Regions from separate parts of the Pradoshia sp. TA40_28 genome, predicted to be linked through region 1. Evidence: riboswitches for the same ligand, from Rfam matches in the RefSeq annotation. Region 1 holds a riboswitch; each other region holds the start of a gene.
The links. Region 1 has a riboswitch for S-adenosylmethionine ahead of AC58NB_RS06345 (bifunctional homocysteine S-methyltransferase/methylenetetrahydrofolate reductase). Riboswitches for the same ligand answer to the same signal wherever they lie in the genome.
Positions count from the first base shown of each region.

Region 2: another riboswitch for S-adenosylmethionine. It lies ahead of metK (methionine adenosyltransferase); the one in region 1 lies ahead of AC58NB_RS06345 (bifunctional homocysteine S-methyltransferase/methylenetetrahydrofolate reductase).
Region 3: another riboswitch for S-adenosylmethionine. It lies ahead of AC58NB_RS00340 (methionine ABC transporter ATP-binding protein); the one in region 1 lies ahead of AC58NB_RS06345 (bifunctional homocysteine S-methyltransferase/methylenetetrahydrofolate reductase).
Region 4: another riboswitch for S-adenosylmethionine. It lies ahead of AC58NB_RS13650 (methionine ABC transporter ATP-binding protein); the one in region 1 lies ahead of AC58NB_RS06345 (bifunctional homocysteine S-methyltransferase/methylenetetrahydrofolate reductase).

Region 1 covers NZ_JCATZO010000004.1:83,218-90,811, forward strand. Annotated here, with positions in the region: gene metH (methionine synthase) at 1-1,322, opposite strand, end outside; gene AC58NB_RS06345 (bifunctional homocysteine S-methyltransferase/methylenetetrahydrofolate reductase) at 1,319-3,178, opposite strand; SAM riboswitch class I at 3,275-3,378, opposite strand; gene AC58NB_RS06350 (SAM-dependent methyltransferase) at 3,503-4,099, shown strand; gene AC58NB_RS06355 (hypothetical protein) at 4,315-4,473, opposite strand; gene AC58NB_RS06360 (phosphatase PAP2 family protein) at 4,754-5,431, opposite strand; gene dapF (diaminopimelate epimerase) at 5,477-6,460, opposite strand; gene AC58NB_RS06370 (hypothetical protein) at 6,566-7,426, opposite strand; gene AC58NB_RS06375 (DUF4870 domain-containing protein) at 7,511-7,594, opposite strand, start outside.
Region 2 covers NZ_JCATZO010000019.1:1,784-9,377, reverse strand. Annotated here, with positions in the region: gene AC58NB_RS16720 (ABC transporter substrate-binding protein) at 1-274, opposite strand, end outside; gene AC58NB_RS16715 (alpha/beta hydrolase family protein) at 388-1,215, shown strand; gene AC58NB_RS16710 (DUF2584 domain-containing protein) at 1,234-1,476, shown strand; gene pckA (phosphoenolpyruvate carboxykinase (ATP)) at 1,625-3,214, opposite strand; SAM riboswitch class I at 3,597-3,725, shown strand; gene metK (methionine adenosyltransferase) at 3,852-5,051, shown strand; gene AC58NB_RS16695 (hypothetical protein) at 5,188-5,340, shown strand; gene asnB (asparagine synthase (glutamine-hydrolyzing)) at 5,576-7,471, shown strand; gene AC58NB_RS16685 (C39 family peptidase) at 7,468-7,594, opposite strand, start outside.
Region 3 covers NZ_JCATZO010000001.1:72,500-80,093, reverse strand. Annotated here, with positions in the region: gene AC58NB_RS00350 (MetQ/NlpA family ABC transporter substrate-binding protein) at 1-47, opposite strand, end outside; gene AC58NB_RS00345 (methionine ABC transporter permease) at 65-715, opposite strand; gene AC58NB_RS00340 (methionine ABC transporter ATP-binding protein) at 733-1,752, opposite strand; SAM riboswitch class I at 1,873-1,984, opposite strand; gene AC58NB_RS00335 (YrzE family protein) at 2,211-3,893, shown strand; gene AC58NB_RS00330 (amino acid ABC transporter substrate-binding protein/permease) at 4,579-6,024, shown strand; gene AC58NB_RS00325 (amino acid ABC transporter ATP-binding protein) at 6,011-6,739, shown strand; gene AC58NB_RS00320 (undecaprenyl-diphosphate phosphatase) at 7,240-7,594, shown strand, end outside.
Region 4 covers NZ_JCATZO010000010.1:54,939-62,532, forward strand. Annotated here, with positions in the region: gene AC58NB_RS13645 (O-acetylhomoserine aminocarboxypropyltransferase/cysteine synthase family protein) at 22-1,341, shown strand; SAM riboswitch class I at 1,438-1,552, shown strand; gene AC58NB_RS13650 (methionine ABC transporter ATP-binding protein) at 1,668-2,699, shown strand; gene AC58NB_RS13655 (methionine ABC transporter permease) at 2,696-3,364, shown strand; gene AC58NB_RS13660 (MetQ/NlpA family ABC transporter substrate-binding protein) at 3,377-4,210, shown strand; gene AC58NB_RS13665 (YuzK family famiily protein) at 4,511-4,663, shown strand; gene sufC (Fe-S cluster assembly ATPase SufC) at 5,024-5,809, shown strand; gene sufD (Fe-S cluster assembly protein SufD) at 5,827-7,131, shown strand; gene AC58NB_RS13680 (cysteine desulfurase) at 7,131-7,594, shown strand, end outside.

The sequences.
Region 1 (7,594 bases):
TCTTCCCCATCTTCTAAATTGATTGAATTAATAATTGCTTTTCCCTGAGAATGACATAGTGCCCTCTCAATGACTAATTCATCCGTTGAATCAATGACAAAGGGTACTTTAATTTTTTTAGCCGCTTCTTTCATGAATGCTTCCATATCAGATACTTCATCGCTATCCGGGTCAGCAAGACATACATCAATTACATGAGCTCCCTTTTTAACTTGCTGTCTGGCAATCTCGGAGGCTTCTTCGAACTTTTTATCTTTAATCAGATTTTTAAACTTTCTGGACCCAATCACATTTGTCCGTTCCCCTACGAATAAAGGTCTCATCGAATCATCATAAATCAAGGCTTCTATACCGGAGACAGCATGCATAGACTGCTTACCTTTTATCCTTCTCGGTTCTATTCTACTAACAGCTTCCTTAATAGCGCGGATATGGTAGGGAGTCGTTCCGCAGCAGCCGCCGACCAAATTAATCCATCCTTTTTCAGCAAATTGCTTAATTTTCTTACTGAGTGAAGATGGCGTTTCGTTATACTGGCCATTTTCATCTGGTAATCCGGCATTCGGATAACAACTTACATGGGCAGTGCTTAACTCAGATAAAGACCTGATATGCTCAGCCATGAACTCGGGACCCGTTGCACAATTAAGTCCAATCGCAAGGGGCTTCATATGCGTGATTGATATATAAAAAGCTTCAATGGTTTGTCCTGCAAGAGTGGTTCCCATTGGTTCAATCGTTCCTGAAATGATTAACGGCACTTCTCTTCCCAAAGTCGAGAATGCTTTTTGCATTCCGATATAAGCCGCTTTCACATTTAGTAAGTCCTGTGACGTTTCCAAAAGTAGCACATCAACTCCGCCATCCAGTAACCCCTTCGTTTGTTCTTCATAAGACTCTGCCAATTGTTCAAAAGTGGCTCCACCTGTGACGGATAGGGTTTTAGTGGTAGGTCCCATTGAACCAGCAACAAAGCGAGGGCTGTCAGAAGTGTCAAATTGATTAACAGCTTTTCGTGCCAATTGGGCCGATTGTTTATTAAGCTGATAAGCCAGATGGCCAAGATTGTATTCATCTAAGACAATTGGCGTTGCACCGAACGTGTTTGTTTCAATAATGTCCGCTCCCGCTGCCAAATATTCTTCATGGATGGATTGGATTATATCGGGACGGGTGATCGATAAGTACTCATTGCACCCATCGTATTGTTCTCCGCCAAAATCCTCCTCTGTTAAATTATGTGCCTGAATCATAGTTCCCATTGCTCCATCCAGAATCACAATTCTTTCACCTAATAAGTCTTTTAATCTTTCTGCTTTCATAATAAATGCACTTCCCTATTGACAACTGATTTTTGTTCCTTGATGTATCGCACTAAACGCCCGCTTAATTCATATTTCATAAAAGGTGTAATAATATAAATTCCATTAAATAATTCCTTTGCGGCATCCACTAATTCTTTTGATATGGCGAAGCTTTCACGTGCGCAACTCTCTTGATCAGCACCCGCCCTTTCCATTGCTGTCCGAACATGCGCCGGCAATGATATTCCAGGGACTTCATTATGTAAAAACTCTGCATTCCTATGACTCGTTAAAGGCATGATGCCAATAAATATCGGCTTCGTAATATGCCTGGTTGCTGCGTATACTTCCTCTAATTTTTCGATACTGAATACTGGCTGGGTCAGAAAATAATCTGCACCTGCCTGAATCTTCTTCTCCATTCGCTGTACAGCTTTATCTATGTACTTTACATGTGGGTTAAAGGCTGCAGCAACTTCGAAATTTGCCCGGCTTCCTAACGATTTTCCGGAATAGGATCGGCCTTCATTCAATTGCTTGATTAATGAAATTAAGTCCATAGAAGAGAGATCATATACGGAAGTCGCTCCTGGAAAATCTCCAATTTTTGAAGGATCACCTGTCACGACTAAAACCTCAGATAATCCGAGGGAATGCATCCCCATTAAATGCGATTGCAAGCCAATCAGATTATGATCCCTACAAGTTAAATGGACAAGGGGCAATGTATTTAACTTAACTTGTAAAATGGAAGCTACGGCCAGATTCGATATTCTCGGGGAAGCCAATGAATTATCCGCAAGGGTAATCGCATCAGTACCTGAATCTAATAAATACTGGCTTCCTCTCAAAAACTCTTCTAGCCCAAGTGTCTTCGGTGGGTCCAGTTCAACGATGACGGTCGTTTGTCTTTTAGCTTTACTTGAAATTGTATCAGGCCCTGTTCGGTTAAGGTGAATGCCTTCATAAGAGAAAGGTTGATTTTTCGGCTCGGCTACAAAATCTTTTTCCTTAACAGGAAGAAGACCCTCGATCCCTTTACGTATGGCTTGAATATGTGCAGGCGTCGTCCCACAACATCCCCCTAACAGGCGTACGCCCTGCTTCGCAAGCTGTCTGGAGCTGTTGATGAAATAGTCAGCTTCTGTTGAATAGACATATCTTCCATCAGACAAATCAGGTAAGCTAGCATTCGGGTATGCTGCATAATACGTATCTTTTAAAAGCGGCACTTCTTCATACGATTGAATCATATGGTACGGGCCCATCCGGCAATTAATCCCGACGACATCGGCTCCTTCCTTTTTTAAAAGAGAAAACGCCTCACTGACATGCATTCCATTTTGCAATAGACCTGTTTCATGCAGGGAAATATTCGTGATAAAAGGAAGATGGCTGTTTTTTCTTCCTACTTCTAAGACCATTAGTAATTCTTCTAAATCATAATAAGTTTCCAGTAAAATTCCGTCTGGTTCTTCCTTCAATAAAGCGAGCAGCTGCTCTTCAAAATATGCCTTAATTTCATTTAATGTTAATTCCGACTTTCTAAAGCTCCGCAATCCCCCGATTGTCCCAATGACAAAGGTATTCGGGTCAGCAGCTTCTTTGGCCAGTTTCATTCCGGCCCCATTAATCTTGAAAACTTCCCTTTCGAGGCCATACCTTTTTAATTTATGGAAATTTGCACCGAATGTATTGGATTGAATGATATCAGCACCCGCCCCAATATAACTTCTGTGCATCTTTTTGATTTGATCAGGATCTGTCAGATTAAGTTCTTCAAAACAGCTATCAATTCCAAAAGAATATAAAAGTGTACCACTCGCCCCATCTGCAACCAGAATTTTTTCATCTAACGTCTCCAAAAGATTCACTGTCTTTCCCCCCTAATTTGGTAAAGTGAATGGATGATGAGGAAAACAGACTAATAGAAAAGAGCTTTCATTATATGAAAGCCCTTTTCCTAAGGTCTCTCATCTTTCAAGCAATGCTTGCTGGATTTAGCACCTTGGACTTTAGAATCCAGGTTGCTGAGATTTCAACGGGCCAGTCCCTCCATCTCTCTAGATAAGAATATGAAATTATATATTTACCTAATTTACTATAAATTTTCAGTTATTTCAATCTATTTAGATAATTAATTTGATAGAGTTAGCCATTTATTTTTTTGGGTATGTTACGTATAGGAGTGATGATAAATGAAAGAGATCTTAACCAATCAATTTAAAAATCCAACTGGTGTACTTGGAAAACTAGCTGGTAAAATCATGGCCTATGAAAATGAAGAATTGTATGAATGGACATTTGCTCAATTATCTATTAAACCGAATGATACGCTGCTTGAAATTGGGTTTGGCCCCGGGGAAGGAATGCATATCCTTTTTGAAAAACACCCGACCGTTCAAATCGATGGAGTTGACCCATCTGAAGAAATGGTTAAAAACGCAAGCAAACGAAATCAGGAACAACTCGACCGCAATCAGCTTCGTTTATTTAATGGAACTGTACTCGAATTGCCCAGTCCAATGGTGTACGATAACATTTTTAGCGTAAACAGTTATCCATTATGGGATAACCAGGAAGCTTGCATTCAAAAAATACATTCCTTATTAAAAGAGAATGGCGGCCTTACAATCACAGTGCAACCGAGACAGGAAGAGGCAACGGAAGAACAGGCTCATCAATATGCGGAAGAAATTAAAGAGGTTCTTACGAAGACAGGATTTAAATCTGTTAGAGTTCAAACGAAACCAATGAAACCCTGCTTATCCATCAATGTTACGGCCACTAAGTAGCCTTTTATCGAATAGGTAAATAAATCGATGCATCTTATGACATTCCATATGTTTGTCACTCGATAAAAAAGGCGAACATCAATTGGCTCCCTAGTACAGTTTTGATTGAATTTCTATTATTTAGGGTATAGTATAAACATATAAACATATAGTAAAAAAACCAGAGAGCTGGTAACTCCCTGGTGCAACTAACAAGCGAGTGGTATGCAAATTAGTTAGTTCTTAGGAGAACCACCCTTATGCTTTGGTCGGCGCGGGGTGGTTTTTCGTTTGCCCTTAAGCTTGAGATTGGCGAATCGCGTGGCGATGCCTGCAGCAAAAGTTGTTAAGAAAATCATGGCTACATCTTTTGCCAGAGCTATAAGAAAATCCATTGGTATATCACCTCCCCTCACTTGTTATAAGGAAAAGAAGGCGCATACCACCCGCACCATATAGTTGCATGAAAATTATACCATATCCATTGTTAATGACATAATCGCCTTCGGTTGTCTTTTCAGAGCCTTTCTTCATTTCTAATAAGAATGACAATTTCTATTGATTTGAGACTATGAATGTGACTGCATTCAATCCGAAAAGTATACAAGTTGGATTTTCATGCAGCTTCCAAAAAAAATAGGTGTCCGTAAACCATTATGGCTTACAGACACCTATCTACGATTTCGAACTTTTTATTTTTCTATATTCTCCAAACTTAAATAAAACTGCAATGATCGCTAGCCATGCACAGCCTGCAATAAAACCGGCAATAACATCACTCGGAAAATGAACCCCCAAGTAGATTCGGCTGTATCCAATCGTTAAAATCATGAATGTACAAATTGCATAGACACCTAATCGGACCGGCCAGCTCTTGGTGATTCTGGTTGTTATGATCATCAGTGCCCCATATAGGATGAAAGAGGACATAGCATGGCCACTCGGAAAACTAAAACTATTTACCTCAACCAATGGATTTAACGAAGGTCTCTCTCGTTGGAAAATCCATTTTAAATAATGGTTCACATAACCACCTGACAATGTCACGGTAGTTAAAAAGACAACACTTAAAGGACGTTTTTTAAACAATAAAAACAAAGAGAAAATGATAACCAACAGGATATTGCCTTTTACTGAACCTAAATTCGTTATAAAAATAAGCACTTTTGTGCTCAGTTCATTAATACTGCCCTGAACCTCCTGAATAATCATCATATCAAACTGATAAAGTTCATTATCATTTAATTTATCTGCAATATCGACAAATAAGAGCGTACAGACAATAAAGAGGGTAATCAACACGAAAAAGGATATAAAATGAATATTTAAAAAGGTATTCGTATGCTTCTTCAATTTTCGCCCCCCTCTATTTGATCCTAATGAATAAACTCCATAAACTCATCCCATTTTAGAGTCTACATAGGTTTTGACATGTTGTTGGAATGCTGAATAGGCCTCTGCCTCTTCTCTATAAACTTGCCTTTCCCCAAAGCTAACATGTAGTGTGTCCAAATTTAACTGAATAACCGTTTCGTATTCATACGTTGCATTACCAATTAAATCAACCCAAGTTTTATCCTGCAAATCATGAACCTGACACTGTACCATTCCACCTGGATTATAAACATGCAAGACTGCTTCATCCTCGAGGTCGTCAACCCATTTAGTCACGAGGCTGGAGGCTGACATGGCCGTTCCACAGGCATTCGTAAAGCCCACTCCTCGTTCAAACGTACGAACAAAAATGGCCCCCTCCTCCAGACGAGAAACGAAGCTGACATTTACACCATCTGTAAACCATTCATTCTCTCCATTCAGCTTAGTTGCTATTTTTTCTTGCTTATCTGAATGAATGACCTCTTTATCAACCAGACTGATTAAATGAGGATTTGGTACAGATAAAGTTGTAAACATAAGGTTCTCATCAATAAAAGGTAAGCGCTGGTTGATGATTTCGTCCAATTCCGTATTCATCGGCAAGGCACTGGTTGCTTTGATGACCGGAGATATTTCGACTCGGTATGTAGGGATATCCTTATACATGTCAGGCTCTTTCGTTACCTGCAGATTGGCTTTCATGGTCTCAATCAACAGATTATTTTTCTGTAATTTTTCCTGGACATATCGCCCAACACAGCGGAGGCCATTCCCACACATGGAAGCTTCCGAACCATCTGCATTAAAGACTCTCATTCTAGCATCTGCTGACTCACTGTTCATCACAAAGAGAATCCCATCTGCTCCCTCTGTGCCACTGCGCTTACACATATTGATAGCTAATTGGCTTCGTTCCGGATCTGATAATGGCAGCTTGGTCTCCATTTCATCGATTAAATAAAAATCATTATTGGAACCATGTACCTTAATTATATTGATATCCATTTTCCTGCTCCCTTCAAACAACTTTCATCTACCATCTATATCACCATTATAAAACATAATGGGCAAAGAGCTAAAGTTTATCCTCTTTGTGATGTGATTTAGTGGTTAATGATTTTGCTGTTGGAGGTAATCGATACAATAACAATACCCTATTCTTTTTTCATCTTCTGTCGCTCCCTCCGTAAACGTGAGGGAGGGTGTATTAGGATCAAGGAAATGTTGACTATAATAGGTGGGCATCCATCCGCTTGAATAGTGCACAATATTTCGCTGATTATAAGTTTGTTTGACCATAAATTCTGCCCCATGCCTGATTTCCCCGCCATATTGCCGGATACCATAAGAATTGGTTACATGGCTTGTACTCCTTTTCCCTAACTGTTTTGATTGCTGATACGTCCCTATTTGTTCCTGTTCGGCTGTTAGAATATCAATTGAACCATTTAATCCAAAATGGCTTCGATATTCACATAAAACGGTGCCCTGGCTATCTAATAAAACATATCTTCTTGGTAAAAAAATGAGTAGAAAGGCTGGCACGACCCACATCCAAATATTTTCTCGTTTATCTCGCAGAACGCCAACCAAATCCCCTTCCGTTGAGAAAATGGTCATATGAAGCGTAGGCGCAGGTAAAAATCCAAGAAAATACTGACCGTCTTTTAGTGGCGAGCTAGCTTTTTCAAGTTCTTTCTCTTTAGCTCCAGGGAGTTTCTTCATTCTGTATTTTAACCTGGCATTTCGATTGACTGAGAATAGAACCAGTACACTAAATGGTAATGTTATGATTGCGGCAAGAATAATATCCAATCCAATTAGCCAAGTAAGTAAAAAACAGAGGAGACCGACTACAAAGTATGCAACTAATTCTGCTGTATATATACTATAAATTTTTTGGTAATAATGCTTAGTAGTCAAAGAGTTTTCACCGCCAATTCTATAAGCCTTCACTAACCATCTATACATTCTATGTAGGGCACGTCCAAAATAGTAATTAGAAATAAAAAAAGACCCGGCAAAATAGATGCCCGCAGTCTTATTTTAAGGATCTTATTTCAATATTCGAATGGTTAACGGGATGCGGTAATAATGCCCATAATATGCCTTTATTGCAGCAACGATGGTAAATACCAA
Region 2 (7,594 bases), on a different contig from region 1:
CGACAAGTGCGATATCAGCTCCACCAGATAGAAGGGACGTCATTGTTTTGTCGCCGCCCCATGCGGTTTGCAATTCTACGTCAAGCCCTTCATCCTTAAAAAATCCTTTGGCCAAGGCAACATATTCAGGTGCATAAAAAATGGAGCGGGTGACCTCTGCTACTTTAACTTTTGTCATTTTTTCAGTTGGCTCACTTTCTTTGCAAGCTGATAAGCTAAAGATAAGCAGAACGGAGAGCATACAAAAGAAGATGGTTTTAAGATAGTGTTTCAAGGGAATTTCCTCCTTAGTAGGCAGTATGTATGCCAGAGTTTAGTTAATAGTATTGTATGTATGGTATATATTTGTGTGAATGCCCATGCTACAAACGTAAAGGAGTCCGGATTATGCAGAAACTACAATCATCACTTGGAAGTATCATAGATAAACGTCGATATCCATCACCGCATCCGGATATAGACTTATTTATCGTTACCTACTTATCGAATGGGTTGCTGGTTAAGGGCCTCTTAGCTGAACCTAAAATAAATGAAATAATGGATGGATTTTTATATTTGCGCGGAGGTATTAAAAATGTTGGAAAAGTCCGTCCAGGACGTATCATTCAGTTTGCAAGTCAGGGATTTGTTGTGTTTGCACCGTTTTATCGTGGTAATCAGGGGGGAGAAGGAGAAGAAGATTTTGCTGGAGAAGATCGTTGGGATGCCATTGCTGGATTTGAGCTTTTGAAGCAGCATAAAAAAGTTAATCCGAACAGGGTTCATATCTTCGGCTTTTCTCGTGGGGGTATTATGGCATTGTGGACTGCTATATACTGCCAGGATGCAGCTTCTCTTGTCACATGGGGAGGAGTTTCTGATATGACTCTAACCTACGTCGAAAGAATCGATTTAAGAAGAATGCTGAAAAGGGTTATTGGAGGTTCGCCAAACAAGCTGCCGGATGAATATAAATCCCGTACACCTTTGTATGAAATTGATAAAATCTCATGTGAAGTTCTGATTATCCATGGCGAAAGAGATGAAAACGTTTCGGTTGAACATGCCAATTTATTAAGAAGCAGGCTAAAAGATTACGGTAAGAGTTTCGATGTATGGTACCTTAAGGGGTATACTCATTATTTCCCTCCGAAAATAAACCGGCAGATTGTCACGGATTTGACGAAATGGATGAAAGAAGCGGCTTCAAATGGTACCATTGAAATAAAAGGATGAAACTGGGGGATGAGAGAATTGGGTATGCCAATGGAGTTAAATACACTCATTGTGACAAAGGCGAATGAAAAGCGTATTGGGGAGAATCTTTTTATTCTAAAAAAAGAAGGTTATCGTTTATATCCGATTGAGATCCCGATTGATATCAAAAAAACACTTGATGGAGAGTCGAGAGGAACAGCGCTGATAAAAAAGGTGGAATGGGAAAGTAAATATACGACCATTACATATGAATTGATTTCTCTAAACTCCAGTAATTAAAATGATACTAAAAGAACAAACCTTTATCCTGGTCATTGTTGGGCAAAAGGTTTGTTTTTACTTTGTATCGATACGTTGACGTATGAGAGGGAAATAAAAAATGGTGCCTTGAAAGTCAGATAGTATGACTTTTAGGCACCATTTCTTATTAAAATTTGATTGGTCCGCCTTTTAATTCAATCTCAGGATTGATATTTTTAAATTCCTTGAAATTATCTCTGAATTTATCAGCCAGCTCATTTGCTTTTTCATAATAGGCTTCTTGATTTTCCCAAGTTTTCTGGGGTTGTAAAACTTCATCAGGAACCCCAGGAACATGTAGAGGAATGGCTAATCCAAATATACTGTCTTGAACCGTTTCAATATTGGTCAGTTCGCCCTCTAATGCGGCTTGAATCATCAATCGTGTATAAGAAAGCTTCATACGGCTGCCGGTTCCATATTCGCCTCCGGTCCAGCCTGTGTTAACAAGATAAACCTGAACTTGATGTTCCTCTATATTTTTACCAAGCATCTCAGCATACTTTGTTGGATGCAGCGGAAGGAACGGTGAACCGAAGCAGGTAGAAAAGGTTGCCTGCGGTGAGGTGATTCCGAGTTCAGTACCGGCTAACTTACTAGTATATCCGCTTAAGAAATGATACATAGCCTGTTCTTTTGTTAATTTACTGATTGGAGGCAACACACCAAAAGCGTCAGCTGTTAAAAAGATGATGGTATTAGGATGGCCTGCAATACTTGGTTTGACGATGTTTTGCATGGCTTCTATAGGGTAAGCAGCACGCGTATTTTCTGTTAACATTCCATTATCATAATCTGCAACTCGTGTATTTTCGTCCACCATTACATTCTCAAGCACAGAACCAAATCGAATTGCATTAAATATTTGAGGTTCTTTTTCCTGTGAAAGATTAATACATTTGGCGTAACAGCCGCCTTCAATATTAAATACACCTTCAGGCGACCAGCCGTGTTCATCATCACCGATTAAACGACGGTTAGGATCAGCTGATAAAGTGGTTTTTCCTGTTCCGGACAGACCAAAGAAAAGGGCGACATCGCCTTCAAAACCAACATTAGCTGAACAATGCATAGAAAACACATTCTTCTCTGGAAGCAGGTAATTCATAATGGAGAAAATAGATTTTTTCATTTCTCCGGCGTATTCAGTGCCTCCGATTAGAACGACTTTCTTCTCAAAAGAGATGATGATAAATGTTTCTGAATGTGTACCATCCACTAGCGGATCTGCTTTAAATCCTGGAGCCGAGATAATTGTAAACTCAGGTGAATGATCAAGGAGCTCCTCTTCAGTGGGACGGATAAAAAGTTGATGGACAAATAAATTGTGCCAGGCATATTCATTGATGACTTGAATGGGAAGGCGATAATCTGTTGCAGCCCCGGCAAAACCATTAAAGACGAATAATTCATCTCTTTTTTCGAGGTAATCGATTACTTTTTCATACAGTTTTGAAAAAACAGCTTCAGATATCGGCTGATTAACGCTTCCCCAAGCTATTTTATTGATAGTGGAAGCTTCTTCAACAATAAATTTATCTTTTGGAGACCTACCAGTATATTTGCCTGTTTCTGCTTTAACAGCTCCAGTGGATGTAAGGACTCCCTCTTTTCTGGTTAATACTTTTTCAACTAATTGTGGCACGGAAAGCTGAATATGAATATTATCATGAGTAAGTAATTGCTTTAATTCATTGGAAACTCCTACACTGTTCATACGAGATCATCCTTTTCCAGAATTTTGATAAGTACATTATATGGAAATTAGTATAACACATTTAACATAATTATCCATACTAATCGCGTTGTTTTCCAAATCAGGGTCATCCTATTTGTTATATTTAAATAACAAATATAATGAAAACAGAGAATGAAATTTTGATATTTAAAATTAAAATAGAGCGTGTTTTATATATATGTTAATTTAGAATATTCACAAATTAATTATATCAATATTATTTTTAGATTGCGAATTTTAAACATTTTATTGTGCCTTTCCATAGGGAATCCAACTATGACTTGTTACCTTAACAATATATTCCTATTGATTTGTTGACAGGCTTTGATGAATAAGATATCATATACATTTAATATGGATACTCTTATCAAGACTCGGTGGAGAGACGAGCTCTATGAAGCCGGGGCAACCTGCAGTTTGATTCCTTTTATAAGTAATCACGCAAAGGTGCTAACTTGATGCAAGGTTATATTGCCTTGAACGATGAGAGTGAAAGGCAGATTTCTGAGACTCAGACCTTTCCTCTTTTAAAGGGGAAAGGTCTTTTTTCGTATAATCAGGAGATAATTAAAGATAATGAGTAGCCATAAACAGGGAAGCTGAAGGAGGAAGAAATATGTCTAATAAAAGACATTTATTTACATCAGAATCTGTAACGGAAGGTCATCCGGATAAAATTTGTGATCAGATTTCAGATTCCATATTGGATGAAATACTAGCTAAGGATCCAAATGCGAGGGTAGCTTGTGAAACCTCTGTTACGACTGGATTAGTTCTGGTTGCAGGGGAAATCACGACATCTACGTATGTTGATATTCCAAAAATCGTACGCGATACAATCAAAGGAATTGGGTACACACGAGCTAAATATGGCTTTGATGCAGAAACATGTGCTGTATTAACCTCTATTGATGAACAATCTGCTGACATTGCCCAGGGTGTTGACCAGGCTTTGGAATCAAGAGAAGGTACAATGTCTGATGAAGAGATAGAAGCTATTGGTGCGGGAGACCAAGGATTGATGTTTGGGTTTGCCTGCAATGAAACAGAAGAATTAATGCCTCTTCCAATTTCTCTTGCTCATCAATTATCTAGAAAGCTGGCTGAAGTTCGTAAGCAGAACGTGTTGCCATATTTGCGACCGGATGGTAAAACACAAGTTACGGTTGAATATGATGAAAATCAAAAACCGGTTAGAATTGATACAATTGTTATCTCTACACAACACGATGCTGAAACAACACTTGAACAAATTAAGAAAGATCTAAAAGAACAAGTGATAAAGCCCGTTGTTCCAGCTCATCTTATTGATGAAGAAACGAAATACTTTATTAACCCAACAGGCCGTTTTGTTATTGGCGGACCACAAGGGGATGCAGGCCTGACTGGACGTAAAATTATTGTTGACACGTATGGTGGATATGCACGCCATGGCGGAGGAGCTTTCTCCGGTAAAGATGCTACGAAGGTAGACCGATCTGCAGCTTATGCTGCTAGGTATGTAGCTAAAAACATTGTTGCAGCTGGTCTAGCAGATAAAGCTGAAGTACAGTTGGCCTATGCAATTGGTGTCGCACAGCCTGTATCTATTTCAATCGATACGTTCGGTACAGGAAAAATTGAAGAAGAAAGATTAATTGAATTAGTACGTGCTAATTTTGATCTTCGACCTGCCGGCATTATAAAAATGCTTGATCTAAGACGTCCAATTTATAAACAAACAGCAGCTTATGGGCATTTTGGACGCAATGACTTAAATCTTCCTTGGGAGAGAACAGATAAAGTAGGAGTATTACGTACTGAAGCTGGTTTATAAGAAGTCGATAAACATATTTAAATGAAAGAGGCATATTAATGTCTCTTTAGATTGTAGAAGGAATTCACAATTGGCCTATTAGAGGTCTATTGCTGAATTCCTTCTTTATTTTTGGATTTTTGACGAAGGAAAGTTAATGAAAAAGACTCCTGCTGGAATAAAAAGCGTACTTCGATTCAGCTCGAGTATTCCGAGAGGAGGGTTGATGCTTGCCCGTGGAAAAATTGAGCCCATTTTGCAGAAAATAGCGTTAACCGAATACGAGAGAAGATTTGAAAAAAAACGGTAGACTTGGTCCTGAAATAAGGAAACTTTGTCTACAGTCTTAAAGAGGCCTAATTATGCCTCTTTTTTTTTATGTCTAAAAGTGGTAGAATTTGGTGGTGTTATATTTTGGAATTACTATAGTTATATTTGCTGGCTGTATTTTTGCCCATGAAGCATTTATAACATATTTTGTTAAAAAAATATTATGATCTGATAGTTATGTACTAGTCAGAAGTAAAGTGAGTGGGTGAAAAGCAATGTGTGGATTTGTAGGATGCATGCATGATCAACGGCTGGAAAATCAGGATAAAGAACTTTTAAAGAGTATGAATGATCTGATTACACATAGAGGACCGGATGACGAGGGCTTTTATATAGATGAACATATTCAGCTTGGATTTAGAAGATTAAGCATAATTGATATAGAGTGTGGCCATCAGCCTTTAACATATGAAAATGAGCGCTATTGGATCATTTTTAATGGGGAAGTGTACAACTATCTGGAATTAAAAGAAATACTTGAAAAGCAAGGGATGAAATTTACAACAAACTCAGACACGGAAGTAATCTTAGCTGCTTTTGTTCATTATGGAGAAAAAGCAGTCGAAATGCTTCGCGGGATGTTTGGATTTGTGATATGGGATAAACAGGAGAAATCTGTTTTTGGTGCTCGTGATCCATTTGGTATTAAACCATTTTTTTATTTGGAAAATGAGGATAAGACCTATTTTGCGTCAGAGAAAAAGAGCATTTTGCATGCAATGGAAAACGCTGAATTAGATCCCTTGTCTTTACAACATTATCTAACCTATCAGTTTACTCCGGAACCAGCTACCATGACGAAGAATGTGAAAAAATTGCTGCCTGGACACTGCTTTACAAAGAGTATTGGCAAGCCTATGCAAATTCGTCAATACTGGAAAGCTGAATTTAAACCAATTCATCGCAGTGAACAGGACTGGATAAAAGAAATTCAGGATGTTATGTATGACAGTGTCAAAATGCATATGCGCAGTGATGTTCCTGTCGGTTCTTTTCTCTCCGGAGGAATTGATTCTACGATTATCGCTTCTATTGCAAAAGAATACCATCCTGGTATCAAAACATTCTCTGTTGGATTTGAACAGAATGGATTCAGTGAAATTGATGTCGCTAAAGAAACGGCTGATAAACTAGGAGTAGAGAACATCAGCTATATTATTACGCCAGAAGAATATATGAAGGAATTGCCAAACATTATGTGGCATATGGATGACCCACTGGCAGACCCTGCTTGTGTTCCTTTATATTTTGTAGCAAGGGAAGCACGTAAGCATGTGACAGTGGTTCTGTCAGGTGAAGGGGCAGATGAATTATTTGGAGGATATAATATTTATCGTGAGCCTCAATCCTTGGCTATGTTTGATAAGATTCCTTTCTTTATTAAAAAAGGACTAAAGCAAATTTCCACCTTAATGCCCGAGGGCGTAAAAGGAAAGAGTTTCATTGAGCGCGGCTGTACTCCGATAGAGGAACGTTATTTGGGGAACGCCAAGATGTTTATGGAAGAAGAAAAGAGAAAACTATTCAAGCTATATAAAGAAGGACAAGACTATACAACCATTACACAACCGTTTTATGCAGAAACATCAGAATATGATGATGTGAGCAGAATGCAGTATATTGATATTCATACATGGCTGCGCGGAGATATATTATTAAAAGCAGATAAAATGACGATGGCACATTCCTTGGAGCTTCGTGTTCCATTTCTTGACAAGAAAGTATTTGATGTAGCGGCAGGTATTCCGACGGATTTAAAAACAGCGTCTGGAACCACAAAATATATTCTAAGAAAAGCCGCGGAGGGAATTATTCCAGATCACGTGCTAAATCGTAAAAAACTTGGTTTCCCAGTACCAATCCGACATTGGTTAAAAAATGAAATGTATGATTGGGCTATTAAAATCATTAATGAGAGCCAAACTGATCATTTGCTCGACAAGCAAGTGATTATGAACCTAATGAACGATCATGTAACAGGCAGAGCTGATAATAGCCGGAAGTTATGGACTGTTTTAGTATTTATGATATGGTACTCGGTTTATGTCGAAGAAAAATATCCTTTTCAGGCAGAAGCTGAAAAGGATATACGGAGAGGCCAGATGGTTTAATCTTTATATGTTATGGCTTGTTTACCCATTTGCACCCACGCTTTTTCAAACTCAGCGGCGGGTGCTTTTTTATTCTTGATTCCTGTTAATGGATCATTAAAATAGATATAATCCTGGTCATAG
Region 3 (7,594 bases), on a different contig from region 1:
ATGATTGTGAATGCCACTATTAAAATAGTAAGAAAAAACTTTTTCATTCTATCCATCTCCTTCTTTATCGTCTTCTTATTTTTCTTGCCACTGTATTGCCTGAAGTTTGTAAAAGCTGCACAATAATCACAAGTGCGGCTACCGTTACAATCATGGTGATTGTATCGAATCTCTGATATCCATAGGTGAGAGCAAGATCTCCGACACCTCCGGCCCCTACCGCCCCTGCCATAGCTGAGGCACCGACCAGACCGATTGTTGCTGTTGTAAATGTTAGAATAAGAGAGCTAAGTCCTTCCGGTAGCAAAAAGCGGAAAATTATTTGCCATACTGTAGCTCCCATTGACTGAGCTGCTTCAATGATTCCTTTATCAACTTCCAATAATGAATTTTCAACCAATCTGGCAATATAGGGACCTGCATAAAACACAAGCGGTACAATTGCCGCATTCGTCCCAATCGCCGATCCAACAACGAATCTTGTAAATGGGATTAAAGCCACTAATAAGATAATGAAGGGGACCGAACGTAATATATTGATAACCGGGTTCAATATATTAAACACCCATGCATTCTCCAGGATATGTCCCTTTCTTGTGATGACGAGTAATATCCCTAAAGGCAATCCGATAATGGCTGAGAATAGTAATGAAAAGAAAACCATATAGAGCGTGTCACTGAAGCCAATCAGTAATTGTTCAAGCGTAATTTCCATTCCCAATACCTGTTCATTCATGGCAGTTTCACCTCCTGCAAGATAACATCCTCATTCACTATGTAATCAAATGCCTTTCTTATTTCAGTTGTTTCTCCTATAACCTCCACGATTAAATTGCCGAAAGGTGTTTCCTGTATTTCAGAAATATTGGCAGAAAGAACACTTAAATGAACATCAAAGCTTTTGGCTACCGTTGAGAGAAGATGCTTGCCTGAAGACGACCCCAAAAAATTCAGCTTCCAGACGGCAGGATTCTTTTCCTTTAAGGATTTCAAAAAGCTTTGTGGTATTTCATCATGAATGACTGTTCTAACAAATCGTTTGGCAGTCTCCGTTTGCGGTTTAGAAAAAACGTCAATAACAGGGCCCTGCTCAACCACCCTTCCATTTTCCATGACAGCGACCTTATTACAGATTTCTTTAATCACTGACATCTCATGTGTAATGAGCAAAATGGTTATGTTGTATTCACGGTTTATTCTTTTCAATAGCTTTAAAACATCACTTGTCGTTTGTGGGTCCAATGCGGATGTAGCTTCATCACATAATAGAATCGATGGGTTTGTGGCCAGAGCTCTCGCAATTCCAACCCTCTGCTTCTGTCCTCCTGACAATTCTTCCGGATAACTGCGAGCCTTATCTGATAAACCAACGAACTCCAGTAACTCCAGGACTCTCTTTTGAATTGTTTGTTTACCTGTACCGGATAGTTTCAACGGAATAGTTACATTATCAAATACTGTCTTGGACTGGAGTAAATTAAAATGCTGAAAGATCATACCGATTTTCTTTTTTTCTGCCCTCAATTCCTTAGATTTTAATTTCGTAAACGATTTACCGTTAACAAGAACCTCTCCTTCAGTAGGACGTTCCAGCATATTAACCAACCGCAAAAGAGTACTTTTTCCGGCACCGCTGTATCCTACTACGCCATATATATCTCCTTTATCAATTGTCAAATGAACTCCTTTTAACGCTTCAACCGTCTGTCCATTTGCTTGATATGATTTTTTTACGTTTCGAAACTCAATCATGTTCTCTCCTCCAGGTCTTATGAAATTCGAAATGCAAAAAGCCTCTTCTGTCATAGACAGAAGAGGCTTCGTATGAACATATGCATAAAAATGATTGGAAATATGTCCACTTAAAGCTTCCTCTTATCTATCAAACAGTCGTTTGTTGGATTTAGCACAGTATTTTTACCTAAGTAAAAATCCGCTGCCGAAGTATCATAGGGCCAAGTCCCTCCACTTCTCTCGATAAGAATCGCTTGCTATTCAATTAAATTTGATGTTTCCAACTATATCCTATCCTGTTTGTTAATGTCAATCAAAATATTCAGAAAGTATAATTAATTTTGGTTTATACTATAACTATCCTCTATGTTTTATCTATAGCTTTTGATCATTCTTTATGATTAATGAATCATTACAGCTTTTTAATCGTATAGGTTACTAAGGGGATTTACATAAAAAACCAAGGAGGTTATCTAGTGGGAAACATCTTCATCTATTCCATCATCATCGGGATTATTTCGGCACTTATTCTTGTGCCATTCCAAAATAATGAAAAATTACATATCCACATGAAGGGCAAAACAAAACTGCTTGTTTTTGTCAGTTTAGCTGCATTGATTATGATTGGTGCATTTTTATTTTATTACTTCACCTTGTTGGATCAAACGATCTCCTCGCTGTGGATTTTCTTAATCATACTAACCTTGTTGGGCTCACTGCTTGCTACAGGTATGGAGAGAAAGATTAAAGGTGTTTTATTCGCGGGTAGTTTGCTTGTCGGACTCTACTTTTTAACTGCTTTTCTATTCAACGCCGATGAAAAGTTTAAGATCGCCAAAATGGAGGTCAAAGAAGAAATACAAACATTTGATGAGAATAAAAAGCCAGCTAGCGTACCGCCTCAATACGCACGCAATAAAATGAAAAAAGCGTTTGGCCAGGTACCTAATACGAGTTACTATGAATTAGGGAATTTGCAAATCCAAAAAGTAAATGGGGAGTATGTTTATATTGCCCCAGTCGAATTTTCCGGATTTTTCAAATGGTTAAAAGGGAAAGAAACTCCCGGATACTTTATGCTGAGTGCGACAGACTCTTCGGCTAATCCTAAATTTGTAGAGGCAGAAATGCTATACACTCCCTCTGCATTCTTTAACAAAGAAACAGAACGTCGTATACGCCTACAGTATCCATCGTATATATTCTACGGCGATGCCCAGCTTGAAGTAGATGATAACGGAGCCCCTTTTTATATTCGCTCATATGGTGATTTTGTCTCTGCCAGGAATGGTTTTAAGGTGAAAGGCGTTGTCGTGATGGATGCCAAAACTGGGAAGTCCAAATCCTATTCTATTAATGATGCACCTGAATTTATTGATGGAGCAGTTGCCCCGGAGGTTGTCAGTACGCAAAATAGCTACTTCGGAAATTATGTCCATGGATTTTGGAATAGCCTATTTGGAAAATCAGACGTTAAACTTCCATCTGATGAAGGTACCGAGGCGAATGTCAGTCCAATTTTTGATGAAAATGGAGAAATGTATTATTTCACTGATTTCACAAGTCCAAAAGAAGGCGTAGATTCGATGCTCGGTTATGCGCTCACAAATTCCAGAACGGGAAAAGCTGTCTATTATACAGGCAATACGGAGGAGTCCTATATGGATTCACAAGGTGCCTTGCAAATTATCGAGAAAAAATTTATAGAAAAGAAATGGGAAGGCAAAATGCCTATCATTTATAATTTCTATGGTGAAGCCAGCTGGTTAACGGGAGTGCTCGATTCCAATGGATTTTTACAAAATTATTTCATTGTATCTGCAGCCAATCCTGAAATCACTGCTTATGGATCTACACCTAACGAGGCCTTAAAGCTTTACAAAACGGCGCTTCAAAAAGGCGGTGGAACGGTCAATGGCACTTCTACGAGTGAAGAGAAGAAAGTAGATGGGAAAGTTGTCAGAGTCTATAAGGAAAAATCGGGTGAATATACCGTTGTTTCTTTCCTTCTGGACAACGGCCAAAGCTACAATATGTCCTCTGAAAAAGACCCTTTGATCATATACTTACAGGAAAATGATCAGGTTTCTGTTACGTACATGGATACCGGGGAAAACTTTTTACCTGTGAACAGTATTATTATAAAAAATTTACAATAATATATACTCAGTGAAAATAGATCATCCTCCCATTGGATTGATCTATTTTCTTTAAGTACGGTCATGCTCGCAGGAGGAATCTTAAGACCCCTTTAAATTATTGTTAAATATATAGTTAGAATTGTGTTAAACAGGGTAAATAAAGTTAGTCATAAATACTCATAATAGATAATGCTGACATATAAAGGAGGTCCTTTAAGTTAACGAGTATGACAAAAATGGGGATTGTTTGTAATTAGGAGCTTGTATAAGGGAAGTAAATTTCAAATTAATGAACTCATACTATAACAAAAATTTTGCCCATTCATGCTTACATGATCTAAAATCTTCCCGGCTGTTTCCATACATAAATCAGGAGTAAACTGTGAATCAGATTATTTTCAGATAATATATCGGAAGTACTTTCCATTTACAAAACTCTATATATTTTTTAGATTAAAGTAAGTATATACTGCTCTTTTTTGTTTCCCCACCCTTTATACCATCTATTTCTTTGCAATAAATACATGGAAATCTTATATTAATCTAATATTATTTGGTAAGTATTGATTGCAAAAAAACCGTATCTTTATATATACTCATAGAGATACATACATTCTGTCATAAGATTTAAAACTTCCCTTTTAACCCGCCCAAAATGGACATAGAGGGTTTTTAAACGTTACTTATATGAAGGAGGCTCATAATGAAGAGATTTTCAAAATTCACACTTTTAACAGCAATGGCTATTGTCATGATTGCTTCATTTATATTCCCTGCTTTAAACACAAAAGCAGAAGGAAAAAAATATGAGATTGCAACTGACATTACATTTGCCCCATTTGAATTCCAGGATACGAATGGCGAATTTGTCGGTATTGATATTGATTTACTTAATGCTATAGCTGAAAATCAAGGGTTTGAAGTAGAAATTAAACCGCTTGGATTTAATGCAGCTGTACAAGCACTAGAGTCCAATCAAGTTGACGGCGTTATTGCCGGTATGAGTATAACAGACGAAAGAGAATTAAAATTTGATTTTTCCAAACCCTACTTCGAATCCGGTGTTGTAATGGCCGTTGCCGAGGGTAATGAAGAGATTAAATCCTATGAAGATTTAAAGGGGAAAAAGGTAGCGATTAAAACAGGTACTGAAGGTGCCAGTTTTGCAGAGAGCATAAAAGATAAATATGGTTTCAAAACGGTAACCTTTGATGATTCCGCCAATATGTATGACGATGTGAAAACAGGTAACTCTTCAGCTGTTTTTGATGATTACCCTGTCCTTGCATACGGAGTTACACAAGGCAATGGTTTAGAAATTGTAACCGAAAAAGAAAAAGGCGGCTCCTATGGGTTTGCTGTCGCTAAAGGGCAAAATGCAGAATTGATTGAGCAATTCAATGCAGGTCTTGCCAACCTGAAAGAATCGGGCGAATATCAGGAAATCATGGATAAGTACTTAAAAGCAGAAAAAAGTACAGATACTGATAATGGTTTCTTTGGCCTATTAGAATCAAGCATGCCAAGTCTTTTAAAGGGTCTTCAAATGACTCTTATCCTGACTGTCGTGTCTCTTGTTATCGCATGTATACTGGGAATTATATTTGGTCTAATGCGCGTGTCCCATCTCAAAGTCTTAAGAGCAATTGGAGTCATTTATGTAGATATCTTTAGAGGAACTCCACTAATTGTTCAAGCATTCTTTATCTACTTTGGTATTCCTGCTGCGCTTGACTTCCGAATATCTGCCGTTGCTGCCGGTATTATTACTTTAAGCTTAAATGCCGGTGCCTACATGGCTGAAATTGTACGTGGTGGTATCGAATCAGTTGATAAAGGACAAATGGAAGCTGCTCGAAGCCTTGGCCTTCCTTATAAAAAAGCTATGGCAAAGGTTATCCTTCCACAAGCGATCCGTTTAATGATTCCATCTATCATTAACCAATTTATCATTACATTGAAGGATACCTCTATCCTATCCATCATTGGTATTAACGAATTAACTCAAAGCGGAAAAATCATTATTGCCAGAAATCTGGAGTCCTTCCAAATGTGGCTGATTGTAGGTTTTATCTACTTTATCATAATTATGATTTTAACTAAGGTATCAAACCGTATGGAAAGGAAGATCCAAAATGGGAAAGCTTAAAGTAAAAGGCTTAAAAAAATCATACGGGAAACTGGAAGTACTAAAAGAGATCAGTCTTGAAGTTAAAGAAGGCGAAGTTGTTTGTTTAATCGGCCCTTCCGGATCCGGTAAAAGTACTCTATTACGCTGCCTCAATTTACTTGAAGAAGTAAATGAAGGCGAAGTGACGATTGATAATAAAAATTTAACGGATAAGAATACAGACATCAATAAGGTCAGGGAAAACATCGGTATGGTATTCCAGCATTTCAATCTCTTCCCGCATATGACGGTGCTTGATAATATCACACTGGCTCCCATTGAGCTCAATAAAGCCACAAAAGAGGAAGCGAAAAAAACGGGTCTAAGACTATTGACTCGTGTTGGTCTTGAGGATAAAGCCAATGCTATGCCTGCTCAATTGTCCGGCGGCCAGAAACAACGTGTTGCGATTGCTCGAGCTCTTGCCATGAACCCTGACATCATGCTGTTTGATGAGCCTACGAGTGCACTAGACCCCGAAATGGTCGGTGAGGTTCTGAATGTTATTAAACAGCTTGCACAAGAGGGTATGACCATGGTGATTGTAACCCACGAAATGGGCTTTGCCCGTGAAGTAGCCGATCAGGTTATCTTTATGGATGGCGGTTATGTCGTCGAAAGGGGAACACCGGAAGAGATCTTCTCCAATCCGCAAAATGAACGTACTAAGGATTTCCTTGATAAAGTCTTATAAAAGTTAAGGGCACAGATTATAATCTGTGCCTTCTTTATTATATTTTTGATTTAAACGACCTTACAAAAATGCAAATATTCCAGAAAAATTTTCCCCATACACAAAAGGCTTAATTTATGTAGCAGCCCTACCATTTCACCCATCATAAGAAGCCAACCATGATCTTCGGAAGCCTAACGATCACCCCCACTCACAAGTTTGTTATAAACACTTCATCCATTCTTTACACGGTTTCTTAACCTGATCCTATTTATGCTCAGAGGGCTCCGATATTAATTATTCTGCTACTTTTGTTTTAATGTACTTTACATAAGGTCACATTCTCTACCTTACATAAAGCCATGAATATATTCATAAAAAGAGCCATTAGGTGCAAAATATACTTTATTATAAATCTGCTCTCCCCTACTTTCTGAATTTTCCAGTTTCAGACCGGTCTCTAAATGATATTATTATTTTAGTATCATAATTAAAGGAAGCTATAAAATAGGAGTGTTACTATGGATTTTAGTTTTATTGAAATAATAAAATTCATCTTTTTAGGATTACTGCAAGGATTTACCGAGCCAATCCCTGTATCTTCAAGCGGCCACCTAGTTATTTTTCAGCATTTTTTCGGAATTAACATTCCGGGATTAAGCTTTGAGCTGTTTGTAAACTTTGCATCCCTGCTGGCTGTTATCTTTATTTATCGAGCTGATTTAATGAAGCTGATAAAAAACGGATTCTCTTATTTGACTGTATCGGATAAAACGACTGCTATGAAAAAGGACTTCTATTTCATTCTTTACCTGATTGTAGCTACCATTCCAGCCGCATTTATTGGCCTCTTCTTCGAGGATCAGATTGCCTCTA
Region 4 (7,594 bases), on a different contig from region 1:
AACGAAATGGAGAGATGTAAAATGGCAAACGAGCAAAAGAAGTATCGGTTTGAAACAGTGGGTATACACGGAGGCCTACAGCAAGATCCATTAACAGGAGCGAGAAGTGTACCAATATACCAATCAAATGCGTATTTATTTAAAGATACAGATCATGCTGCGAACTTATTTGGATTAGCTGAACCCGGATATATTTATACGAGAATCCATAATCCCACATCAAGTGTATTTGAGGAAAGGATAGCTGAACTCGAGGGGGGAATTGGAGCTTTAGCTGTTTCAAGTGGTGCTGCGGCTATCACACTCTCCATTTTAAATATTGCAGGATCAGGTGATGAAATTATCTCTGCTTCCACTCTATATGGAGGAACCTATAATTTATTCGCTAATACTCTTCCTAAGTATGGGATTGATGTAAGATTTGTAGATCCAGTGAATCCAGAAAATTTCAGAGAAGCCATTACTTCAAAGACGAAAGCGATTTTTGCAGAGACCATCGGAAATCCAAGCCTGCAAGTGCTAGATATTGAACGGGTTGCGGAGATTGCCCATGAAGTTGGAATTCCTTTGATCATTGATAATACTTTTGCCACTCCTTATTTAACACGGCCGATTGAATTTGGAGCAGACATCGTCATTCATTCTGCTACGAAGTGGTTACTTGGAAATGGAACGACATTAGGCGGAGTGATTGTAGATGCCGGGAATTTTGATTGGAATTCGCCTAAATTTCCTGGGTTTACAGAACCAGACCCAAGCTATCATGACTTGATTTATAGTGAGGCAATTGGAGCCGCAGCTTTTATTACAAAGGCAAGGGTACAGCTATTGAGAGATTTGGGTCCGTCCCTAAGTCCATACAACGCCTTTCAATTTATTCTTGGATTGGAAACCCTGCATGTAAGAATGAAAGAGCATATCGCTAATACAAGAATAATAGTCGATTATTTAAAACAACATCCTGCCGTATCCTGGGTCTCATATCCAGGCGATCCAGACCATAATGATTTTGAAAAGGCGAAGAAATATTTACCTAAAGGAGCAGGAGCAGTCGTTGTTTTTGGAATAAAGGGAGGACGTGAGGCAGGTAAAAAGCTGATTGATTCCATTGAGCTATGGTCCCATGTGGCCAATGTCGGTGATGCAAAAAGCTTAATTATTCATCCGGCAAGCACTACTCACCAGCAACTTAGTGAGGAGGAATTAAAGGCCTCCGGGGTGCAGGAGGATCTAATCAGGCTTTCCGTCGGTATAGAACATGCAGAAGATTTAATTGAAGAATTGGAGCTGGCGATTGAAAAGTCAACAGGGATTTCTTCGAATAAAGTCGTGGCGAATTAATCTAGTATTCACGCTATAAAGACTTTGCTGTTGACAGCTCTTTCTTCAACATGATAGGATAGCAGACAGTTAGATTTAATTGTATAGTGTCATTTACTCTTATCAAGAGAGGCGGAGGGATTGTGCCCTTTGAAGCCCGGCAACCGGCAATCTAGCAGATTGAAAAGGTGCCAATTCACACAGGATGAACTAAAATCCTGGGAGATGAGAGAAAGGAACATGTTTATAAATTAATCATGCCTTTCTGCCTCCGCAGAAAGGCATTTTTGTTTAATTGAAAACTATCTTAAAACTAGATGTTGAAAGAAAGAGCGGTGAACTTTTTTATGATTACATTACGTGATGTATCGAAGACCTTCTCGGGAACCTTTAAACGTTCATCAGCTGTCAAAGCAGTAGATCAAGTCTCTTTGTCAATTGAAAAGGGAGAGATCTTTGGAATCATCGGGTACAGCGGAGCAGGAAAAAGTACCATGATTAGAATGCTGAACGGTTTGGAGAAACCATCCGAAGGCAGTGTAGTAGTAGCAGGTAAAGATATGGCTGCTATTAAAGGTGCTGAACTTAGAAAAGCCAGAATGGAAATAAGTATGATATTCCAACACTTTAATCTTCTCTGGTCCAGGACAGTCAGTGAAAATATAGAGTTTCCTTTAGAAATTGCCGGTATACCAAGCAAAAAACGTAAAGAAAGAGTAAAAGAGCTAGTCAAACTGGTTGGATTAAATGGACGTGAAAATGCCTACCCATCCCAATTGAGCGGAGGTCAAAAACAACGGGTTGGAATTGCGCGTGCATTAGCCAATAATCCAAAAGTTTTGCTTTGCGACGAAGCAACTTCAGCACTTGATCCGCAGACTACAGATGACATTTTAGAGCTGCTGGTCGATATAAATGAACGACTTGGCTTAACAATCGTATTAATTACGCATGAAATGCATGTCATACGTAAAATCTGCCATCGCGTTGCTGTGATGGAGATGGGGAAAGTAGTAGAGAGCGGAAACGTGCTTGATGTATTTAAAAAACCAACTGCCCCGATTACGAAACGATTTGTACAGCAGGTTACCGAGCCAGAGGAAACGAAGGAAACCATCGAGCATTTGCTTGCTGAATATCCGACAGGCAAAGTCGTTCAGTTATCCTTTATCGGTGAATCTGCTGAAACACCTGTTTTATCAGAGGTCATTCGCTCTTATAAAATTAATGTAAATATATTGCAGGGAAAAATTTCACAGACTCAGAATGGATCCTATGGAACATTATTTATTCATGTAGATGGAGATCCAACTGAAGTTTCGAAAGCAATTGAATTTCTTCACAATCAGGAAATCGGTGTGGAGGTGATTTCCGAATGATAGAAACATTATTTCCAAATGTAGTATGGGAACGTATCTATGAAAGTACATGGGAAACCATCTATATGACAGGTATCTCATTAGTAGCAACTTTCTTCTTAGGAATTATATTGGGTCTCCTTTTATTCCTGACCTCCAAGGGAAATATGTGGGAAAACAAAGTGGTTTACGGAATTGTAGGTGCTTTCGTTAATATTTTCCGTTCCATTCCTTTCATCATATTGATCATTCTGCTCATTCCTTTCACAAAGGCGTTGGTGGGAAGCATTATTGGTGTCGAGGCTGCTTTGCCAGCTTTAATTATTGGAGCTGCCCCGTTCTATGCACGAATGGTTGAAATTGGTTTGCGCGAGATTGATAAAGGTGTAATTGAAGCTGCAAGATCTATGGGTGCCAGTTCATTTACGATTATTAGAAAAGTGCTCATACCAGAATCATTACCTGCATTAGTTTCAGGTATAACAGTTACCGCGATTGCGTTGGTTGGGTATACAGCGATGGCTGGTATGATAGGTGCTGGTGGACTGGGGAACCTTGCCTATCTTGAAGGATTTAGCCGAGGCCAGACAGATGTCACGTTTGTTGCTACTGTTTTAGTATTGGTTATTGTGTTTATTCTCCAATTTATTGGAGATTTTATAACAAGAAAATTAGACAAACGATAGGGAGGAACCAAAGTGAAAAAGTTATCATTCATACTTGTTTTAGGATTAACTCTTCTATTGGCAGCTTGCGGAGGGTCAGGAGATGAAGCCAATTCAGGTGACAAAGATCTAAAAACGATTAAAATTGGTGCTTCAAATGTTCCGCATGCGGAAATTTTGGAAGAAGCGAAATCTCTTCTTGAAGAAAAAGGTATTAAACTCGAAGTTGAAGTATTTACAGATTATGTAATGCCGAATAAAGCATTAGAAGATGGTTCAATTGATGCAAACTATTTTCAGCATATCCCTTATTTCGAGAGCCAAGTGAAAGATAATGGGTATGATTTTGCTAATGCAGGCGGTATCCATATTGAGCCGATTGGTGTCTATTCCAAGAAGTACGATAGCTTGGACGATCTGCCTAAGGGTGCAACGATTATCATGAGCAGCTCGGTAGCTGACCATGGACGTATGTTATCCATGCTTGAAACAGAAGGCTTAATAAAGCTGGAAGATGACATTGATAAAACAACTGCAACTGTAGATGATATTGCAGAGAATCCTAAGAAATTAAAATTTAAAACAGATATTGAAGCACCTATGTTAACGCAGGTTTATAATAATGATGAAGGTGATGCGGTACTGATTAATTCCAACTATGCAATTGATGCAGGTTTGGTTCCAGCAGAGGATGCCATCGCTCTTGAAAGTGCTGAAAATAATCCATATGTTAATATCATTGCCGTTAAATCCGAAGACAAGGATAAAGAAGAAATTAAAACTTTAGTTGAAGTCCTTCATTCAACAGAAATCCAGGATTTTATTACTGAAGAATACAAAGGGTCCGTTGTCCCTGCAACTAAATAATTTTTGAAATAAAAAGTACAGCCAAATTAGTGGCTGTACTTTTTTCTTCTATTATAAATAGTGTCTCTTAAGCCTGTGCTTCAGCCGCTTTTTACCATGATTATAAAGTCTCTTGGGTATCATTTTTCCGAATAGTTAAGAATTTCCTTGAATAAATACGCCAAATCGCTTTTAAGATGTGCTCAGTGTGGTATATAGACTTTGAGGGTTCTTCTCTATAGTGATACCCTTATTATAATAAATAGAAAGGAATGATTTATTATTTTTGACAATCAGTTACAACTTCGAGTAACAGATGAAATGGATAAGGCGATGAGACAGGCACATGGGGTTGGATATCAAGTATATAGCCAAAATTTGAATGTGCGTATGAAAGTTGAAGAGAAGCGTGAACGCAGTTATATGAAGAGCAATCAAATCTTAAATGATGTGAATAGAAGAGTTTATGGATAAGTGAATATAGTCTTAAAGGGACTATCTAATACGTTCTTAAATAAAAACAGGCAGAGGAAAAATGAGTTTTTTTCCTCTGCCTGTTTTTATATTTTTAGATTTCCCTTTTAAAATTAACGGATAAATCGTTATTTCTAGTGGTTGTGTGTTTCAGAAAATGCTGGTCCTTTTCTTTCGTCAAATTTAACTTTATAATGTCAATAAGGTAGACATTATGGTGGGATATTGTGTCCATTATATGTAATTTTCTCGTTTCAAAAAGTTGAATCTAGATTTGATTTGTTATAAGATTGTAATGAGAATAAATTGAGAATAGAAATAATCTAAAACATTAGATGACTATATATTGGAGGTATAAGAATGGCTGGTTCAGTTCTTACAATTAAAGATTTACATGTTGCAATAGAAGGTAAAGAGATTCTTAAAGGGGTAAACCTTGAAGTTAAAGGTGGAGAAATTCACGCAATTATGGGACCGAATGGTACAGGAAAATCTACATTATCTTCAGCTATCATGGGTCATCCGAAATATGAAGTAACAAGTGGATCTATCACGATGGATGGTGAAGATGTACTTGAAATGGAAGTTGATGAACGCGCTCGTGCTGGTCTGTTTTTAGCTATGCAATATCCAAGTGAAATCACTGGAGTTACAAATGCAGACTTCATGCGTTCTGCTATTAACAGTAAACGCGAAGAAGGCGACGAGATTTCTTTGATGAAATTCATTAAAGAAATGGATAAAAAAATGGATCTATTAGAAATGGATCAAGACATGGCTCAACGTTATTTAAACGAAGGCTTTTCCGGCGGAGAAAAGAAACGTAATGAAATCCTTCAATTATTAATGTTGCAACCTGCTATTGCGATCCTTGATGAAATCGACTCCGGTCTAGATATCGACGCTTTAAAAGTTGTTTCCAAAGGAATCAATCAAATGAGAAGCGAAGATTTTGGCTGCTTAATGATCACTCACTATCAACGCTTATTGAACTATATTACTCCTGATTATGTTCACGTTATGATGCAAGGTAAAATCGTGAAATCCGGCGGTGCAGAACTCGCGCAACGTTTAGAAGCAGAAGGATATGACTGGATTAAAAAAGAATTAGGTATTGAAGACGAAACAGTAGAAATTGAAGCATAAGCTATAGGAGGATCGTTATGACAATCGAAACTACATTACTCGAAAAAGACGTTGTATCTTCTTTTTCAAAAGGACATAGTGAGCCTGCCTGGCTTGAAAGCTTCCGTTTAGACGCCCTTTCAGCCTCTGTTGAGCTCCCTATGCCGAAACCTGATAAAACGAAGATTGATAAATGGAATCTAGAGGATATGAAAGTGAACTCCGTTACAAGTGAGACATTTGCTTCTATTGATGAGCTTGCTGATGACGTGAAAAAACTAATCAATCCTAATGAGAATAGAAGTTTATATATACAACGAAATCATACAGCTGCGTATTTAACATTATCACAGGAGCTTCGTGATAAAGGGGTTATTTTCACTGACATAAGGACGGCTGCTAAAGACCATCCTGAACTTTTGCAAAAATACTTCATGACTACGAGCGTACCTGTAAAAACAAATAAACTGACAGCTTTGCATGCAGCACTTTTTAATGGAGGAGCTTTTCTCTATATTCCACGCAATGTGGTAGTAGAAGAACCAATCCAAGCTATATTCATGATTGATAATGCAGATACAGAACTATATAATCACGTGCTTGTTGTTGCAGAAGACAGCAGCTCCGTCACATACGTTGAAAACTATATTTCATTGGCTGACGGGAAAGAAACGATTGGAAATATTATTTCTGAGGTAGTAGTCGGAAACAACGCAATTGTTAAATATGGCGCAGTTGACACATTATCCAAAAACATGAGAACCTATGTAAACCGTAATGCCTATGTAGGAAATGATGGAAGAGTGGAATGGGCATTGGGCTTAATGAACGATGGCAACACGATTTCTGAAAATATTACAAACCTACATGGTAATGGTGCTTATGGTGATACTAAAACCGTAGTTGTTGGTACTGGTAAACAAACTCAAAACTTTACAACGAAAGTGGTTCATTTTGGTAAAAACTCAAATGGATATATCCTGAAACATGGTGTTATGAAGGATGAAGCATCTTCTATTTTCAATGGCATCGGTAAAATTGAACATGGTGCAACTAAATCTGACGCCGTACAAGAATCCAGAGTATTAATGCTTAGTCCAAAAGCACGTGGGGATGCAAATCCTATTCTGTTAATTGATGAAGATGATGTAACAGCAGGTCACGCCGCTTCTGTTGGCCGTGTAGATCCTACTCAACTTTATTATCTAATGAGCAGAGGGATCAGTAAGTCTGATGCAGAACGTTTAATTATCCATGGGTTCCTTGCCCCTGTAGTTAATCAATTACCTGTAGAGGCTGTTAAGAAGCAGTTGACAGAGGTAATTGAAAGGAAAGTTAAATAATGATTCCAACTACTATTAAGGAACTTTTCCCAATTTTAAATGAGAAAGTCAATGGTCATTCATTGGTATATCTGGACAGTGCAGCAACATCACAGAAACCAGCATCCGTTATTCAGACTATTGATGAGTATTATAAACGGTATAACTCAAACGTACACCGTGGTGTTCACACGCTTGGAACACTGGCTACGGATGCTTATGAGGGAGCTCGTGAAAAGGTAAGAAAGTTCATTAATGCCAAATCCATCGAAGAAGTTGTCTTTACAAGAGGGACCACGACTTCTATTAATACTATTGCAGCTAGCTATGGAAGATCAAACCTTCAAGCTGGAGATGAAATTGTAATCAGTATGATGGAGCATCACAGTAATATCATTCCGTGGCAGCAGGTAGCTAAAGCTACTGGTGCCACTCTAAAATATATCCCGCTTGAGGAAGACGGTACAATATCGATTGATACAGT